One region of the Fictibacillus sp. NRS-1165 genome, then DNA from elsewhere that is predicted to be linked to it. Evidence: riboswitches for the same ligand, from Rfam matches in the RefSeq annotation. Region 1 holds a riboswitch; the other holds the start of a gene.

Region 1 (3,156 bases):
TTCCGACGATAAAATGTGTACATCCGAAGTTCTTGCGGACCATCGCATGAAAAATGGCTTCCCTCGGTCCTGCATATCTCATGGCTGCCGGGAATACGGCCAAGAACACCCGGTCTTTCGGATAATAGTTATCCAGCAGGATCTCATAGCTCTCCATCCTTACGTCAGCGGGAATATCATCTGATTTTGTCTCCCCTACAAGCGGATTCAGAAATAGTCCATCAACGGTTTCAAGTGCTGTTTTTTGAATATATTCATGAGCTCGATGTACAGGGTTTCTTGTCTGAAATCCTACGACCGTATTCCATCCCCTCTCCCTGAAAACTTGGCGGGTTTCAGCCGGATCCAGCCGATACTCTATAAAACGCTGTTTGTGCGGCCTCTTTACGAGAGTAATAGGACCGCCTACATAGTAAGAAGGCCGTTCGATCAGCTTCTTCACTCCAGGATGCTCAATATCTGCAGTTTGATAGACTTGCTCTGCTTCATGTTTGATGTCCGGACGATAAAGATCTTCCACTTCTATGATTCCGTACGTTACTCCCTCAAACACGAGCCTCGCCTGATCTCCTGATGACAGAGTCCTTGCTTGCTTTTCGTGAACCGGCAGAACGATCGGAATGCTCCAAACCGTACCATCAGCAAGTCGAAGGGAGTCAACCACAGATTGATAATCTTCTTCATGCAGAAACCCTGTAATCGGACTGTAGGCACCTACACCGATCAGTTCAAGATCACTTAAAGATGTAGCATCCAGTTCAATCTCCTTTTGAATATGGTCTACAGATAAATTTGGTTCATAACGGTTAATCAGCTTTCCTCCATGCGGTAAAATCGTAGTCATGTTATTTAGTTCCTCCTAAAGTGTAGTTAATTATTGATGAAGTCCGCATTCTGTTTTTCCATGACCTGACCAGCGCCCTGAGCGGGAATCCCCCGATCCGTCAGCCGGAAGCGTACATGGCTCACAGCCGATGCTCGGATACCCCTGATCGTGAAGCGGGTTGTAGGGAAGATCATGTTTGTATGCGTATCTCCAAATTTCCTTCCATGTCCAATGGATCAACGGACAGATTTTCACTGATTTAAAACGGTCGTCCTTATTAATGTACTGGACATTGCTCCTTCCAGCCGACTGCTCTCTCCTGAGACCCGAAAGCCATGCCGGAGCTCCATTCAGCGTTTCCTCGAGAGGTGCTACCTTTCGTATATAACAGCAAAGGTTCGGCTCCCTTTTCCATAACTCGCCGCCATGCTTTTCCGCCTGTTCAGCCAGTGTCAGTGACGGTTTTTTCAATTCAATCTTCATGGCTGGATATCTTTTCTTCGCTTTTTCGATCACCTCGTAGGTTTCCTTGAAATGAAGCCCTGTATCGAGGAAGACCACTCTGGCATTCGGCTTCACCTGAGAGACGAGATCCACCAGAACGCTGCCTTCTATACCGAAACTGCATGCATAAACGAGCTCATCTCCATATTGTCCATAGCCCCATTTCAGTACTTCGAGTGCCCCCTTTGTTTCACTGTCCTCCGGAAACGCAAACTCTTGCTCTTCCCATGTGTCAAACTTGAGCATATTGACCACCTCTCCAATATAAAAAAAGACAGCTTTAACCATAAGCATCTATTCTGCTCAGTTAAAACCGCCTCTAGTTTTCTAGTCAGCGAATATTATTTAAAGCGTACCTTTTCGTTTTTTTCCAGCTGAATCAGCTTACCATCCTGAACAATTAATGTAATGGACCCATATTTAATGCTGCTTAGCATCTCTTTTAGGTGTTCAAAGATTTCATCCTGGCTTTTTCCGTTTACCACATCAGAACCTCCTTGTTCAATAAGTTTTGTTGGTTTTTTAGGAATAACAATACTCTTTATCCCAATAAAAAACTTGGTTTTTTTGATTTAACCCGAACTAGTTTTTTTATTTCATAAAAAACCTGGGCAATAAAAAAACCTTTCCATTTCGGAAAGACTGACGAGGTAAACACATTACCTTATCTTCCAAAATGTAATAAACATTCTGCTGGAGTTAGCACCTTGCAATAACTGCAGGTTGCCGGGTTTCATCGGGCCAGTTCCCTTCACCGCTCTGGATAAGTTTTTTTATTTTTTTAAATAATAACACACATTTACGCTTTCGGAAACCCCATTATTCTTATCGGATTAAAAAATATTTATTGAAATATCCAAAAATTTTATTGACAGACTTCGATTCCATTGAATATAGTAGATACTAAATTCGAAAAGAGATACACTGCTGATCGGAAAAACCGAAGGCTCTTAACTATACTGTTAAGGGTCTTTTATTTTTAGGAGGAGAAATATGAAAAAACTGATCACCCTTGCCCTGATCGGACTCATTGCACAACTCATCGATGGGTCTCTCGGTATGGCTTACGGACTGACTTCAACGTCCCTGCTGCTTGCCTTCGGAATCGCCCCGGCGGTTGCTTCGGCTTCGGTCCACTTTGCAGAGGTTGTTACGACAGCCGCCTCAGGTGCATCACACATCAGGTTTGGTAATGTGGACCGTAAAATCATATTCCGTCTCATTATTCCGGGCTCGATTGGCGCTTTTACCGGAGCATGCTTTTTATCCAATCTTCCCGGCGACGCAGTGAAACCCTATATTTCCTTTTTCCTGCTGTTTCTTGGTTTCTTTATTCTGTACCGGTTTTTGTTTAAAAAGAACACTAAGCCCGTGGATCATGAAAAAGCATTCAGCCGAAAGCAGCTTATTCCGCTCGGACTTGCTGCGGGCTTCCTCGATGCCACTGGAGGAGGCGGCTGGGGTCCAGTAGCCACACCTGTCTTGTTAGCCAAAAACGGCACATCAACGAGAAAGGTCATTGGATCCGTAGATACAAGTGAATTTGCTGTTGCGCTTTCTGCCACGGTCGGTTTCCTCATCTCCCTAGGATGGGAGCAGGTCAATTGGATGTGGGTCATTGCTCTTATGGCAGGTGGATTAATCGCTGCACCAATCGCAGCATGGCTTATACGTATCATTCCCTCTCACATTTTAGGAGTGGCAGTCGGAGGATTGATTATTGTAACAAACGCCCGGACACTGCTTCAGACCGCTGGAATTTCTGGTGCTGCATTACAATCGGTGTATACCGTTTTGGTCGTCGTTTGGCTGGCAGCCATTTTCTT
Region 2 (3,156 bases), on a different contig from region 1:
CCATTCCTAAGCTTTACGTCCAATGTATCGCCGTCAATCACATATGTAACGGTAGCCGGGATGCCATTTACTGCGTTTTGTCCTGTGGCGGTATTGGTTTTAACATTATTTGACGAAGGGTTTTCTTGTTTGGCCGCAGGATCATCTGCATTGTTGCCCGGATTTGTGCTTGTTTGGGCTGAATTAGGCGATTGGGCACATCCTGAGCTAAAGACGGCGGTAAGCAGCAGAATGATTAGTCCAGTTAGAATTCCATTTGATTTTGTTTTCAAGTTGATCTCCCCTTATGTTTTAAAACGTTCAAGATGGGCAGCGGGTCCGATTAAAAATACAAAAGCTATTATACTACGATATGGAATGGAGAAGAACAATATGGTTAAGTTTAGCGGCTCTTTTGAATAAGAAATAAAAAAAGGGGTTTTTGTATGCAGGGTGAATGTAAAACTCTGGGATGAAAGTATTGCGATGGGAAGGCAGAAAGCGCAAAATTCAAATACATAGAGGATGTGAAGGATTGAGCAAAACTAGTAGCTGAGGTCATTCTGCTGATGCTCAGCTTGATTTATGTAGTAGCACGAGTCACGCAAAAAGCATTGTATTTAGACAGGTTTTCGGTAAATGCTGAAAATCCCGTGCGTTTTCATTGGAATACAATTGGTATCAACACAGGCTTTATTAAAGAGGATCCAGGATCGGTCTATTATATTTGGATCACACCGGTCTACATCGCCGTACTGCTTGCCCTCCTCTTAACGATCATGGCTGTTGTCAAGAGGAAATAGAAGTAAGGGTGCCAGGCACCTTCAAAGGAGAAGAACTCTTAGTGAGCCAGGCGGTGGTCGCAGCAATCAACTTATTGAAGTGAGGGATGGAAGAAAACGTATGGTTAGCTCCTTTAATGAGATGAATGTTGCTGTTTCCACAGGCTCTTTTTCGTGTTTTCTCAAAAAATTCACTGCAATAATGGGCCGAAATGTCTTTGTCATCTGTACCATGAACAAGCAGCACGTCACCGGTAAATCGGGAAAGCTGATCTAACGGGTGAAACTTTTTAAGCGACTGCATGAATGTTGTGGTCAGGGAATAACCCAAGTGATCCACATACCCTTTAATAAATAAGTTGCTGTATTCTTCTTGTCCAATGATTTTTACGATATCTTCAAACGGTTTTCCTACCGCCGACCAGAGGATCAACCGTTTTACCCGTTCGTCGCGGTCTGCAGAGTGTACGGCGACCGCGCCTCCAAGGCTATGGCCGAGCAGCGTGATTTGATCGGGATCAATGCCAGGCAGCTGCAGGGCAAAGCTGACAGCAGCATGGGTCTGGTCAATCAAGTCTTTAAAGCAATGTTCACCATAGTTTCCTTCGCTTTCTCCGCATCCCGCATAATCAAACCGAATGACTACAAATTGATTTTTTGAAAGGTGCTGAGCGGTTTTAACAAACAAGCGATCTACTCCGATCCGATTGCTTGTAAACCCATGGCAAATAACAACGACTGGCCGCTTGGATCGCTCTTTGCCTACGGGGGAATCTGGATAATGTACAGTTGCAGTCAGCTTTTTTCCTTTCCAGTGGATACAGTCATGCTTTTCCATATGACCAACTCCTTAAATTTCAGTTTTTATAAATAACTATTCTTATCTATTTACTTGGAATTAGGATGTTAAAGAACCCCTTCCTATGTTCACTGAAACATAAGAAGGGGTTGAAGAGACCGAAGAATGATCAACACAATTCTTATCTTCCAAGCAACTCGGCTTGTTGAAATTGGCACAGTGCTCTAAAAGAGTCTGTTGCCGAGGTTTCTCAGGGTCAATTCCCTCCACCTCTCTTGATAAGAAGTATATAATTTTATTTAATGTAAAATAAATTTAAAAGTTTGTCAATTGGAAAATCCTAAATTGGGACAACTCATTCAAACCGGTATGTATACATCCTATGCTATTTTTTTATTTTGGTGCTATTATTTTGGTGCCTGGCACCAAAATCTAAAATATTTTATACTGTAAATTAATAAACTGTTAGAGTAATAGACTTAGACCGGAAGAAGGATAAATGTGATAGAAAAAATAAACCAACAGCTTGAAAGATGGATGCCATTTATTACACCCGCAAGTGTCATCCTAGGAATTTTGCTTACGAACGAACTGAAGAGCTGGCTTTTTTTAGTCCCATGGATCTTTTCATTCATGACATTTTCAGGTAGTTTAGCATCTAATTTCAATCATCTCCGCCATACACTTTCCCGGCCGTTGCCCATACTGACAGCACTTATCATCCTGCATATCGTGATGCCGATGTGGGCATGGGGAGTCGGACACATTGCGTTTTCCTCTGATACTCATACCATCACCGGACTTGTATTGGCAATGGTTATACCGTGCGGCGTGACAAGCAGCATATGGGTGTCCATCTATAGAGGCAACAGTACCCTCGCGCTTTCCATTATATTGATTGATACACTGTTATCACCGATCGTCGTTCCTTATAGCCTGGCGCTATTTGTTGGAGAGACCGTTTCCATTGATGAATGGTCCATGGTAAAGGACTTGCTGATTATGATCGTTATTCCGTCTGTCATCGGCATGCTGCTGAATCATTGGACAAAAGGAAAGATAAAAAACACGTTTGGCAAACGAATTTCGCCTGTTTCTAAAATCTGCATGAGTGTTGTGGTCGCCATCAATGCTTCGGTAGCTACCCCCTATTTGGTCCATGTGAACGGCAAACTTTTGTTGATTGGCTTGTTCGTTCTGTTTATTGCGGCCAGCGGATACTTAATATGCTGGCTGACCGGTATGTTTTTTGGTTGGAAAAGAGAAACGGTCATAGCCCTTGTTTTCAGTGGAGGGATGCGTAATATTAGCGCCGGTTCTGTTATTGCGCTCACCTACTTTTCACCGGTAACTGCAGTACCTGTTGTTGTCGGGATGCTGTTTCAGCAGATCCTGGCCTCCGTTTATGGCCATGTGTTAGCAAAACACTACGGCAGGCACGATGTTCATCCTAAAGAGAGCAGGAAGGCCGCTGTATAGTCAAAAGCTGGTGCCAGGCACCGTCATTACACATGTGTGTAAACGCGGTGCCTGGCACCAGTTTGCTCATTTCCCTTTCTTAACGGATAGGATGAAACGTACCAGCAATGTTTCGAG

Evidence for each region. A riboswitch is a leader RNA that binds a small molecule or an ion and turns the genes downstream of it on or off. The one in region 1 is predicted to bind S-adenosylmethionine.
Region 2: linked by a shared signal. The riboswitch ahead of ABHN01_RS04155 (alpha/beta hydrolase) and the one ahead of ABHN01_RS16500 (YezD family protein) in region 1 are both predicted to bind S-adenosylmethionine.

The regions. Positions count from the first base shown of each region.
Region 1 is NZ_JBDPNU010000037.1:9,846-13,001, reverse strand. Features, by position in the region: gene sat (sulfate adenylyltransferase) at 1-844, opposite strand, end outside; gene ABHN01_RS16505 (phosphoadenylyl-sulfate reductase) at 875-1,576, opposite strand; gene ABHN01_RS16500 (YezD family protein) at 1,672-1,788, opposite strand; SAM riboswitch class I at 1,992-2,100, opposite strand; gene ABHN01_RS16495 (sulfite exporter TauE/SafE family protein) at 2,324-3,156, shown strand, end outside.
Region 2 is NZ_JBDPNU010000012.1:101,194-104,349, forward strand. Features, by position in the region: gene ABHN01_RS04145 (thermonuclease family protein) at 1-272, opposite strand, end outside; gene ABHN01_RS04150 (hypothetical protein) at 549-782, shown strand; gene ABHN01_RS04155 (alpha/beta hydrolase) at 769-1,599, opposite strand; SAM riboswitch class I at 1,739-1,845, opposite strand; gene ABHN01_RS04160 (bile acid:sodium symporter family protein) at 2,062-3,039, shown strand.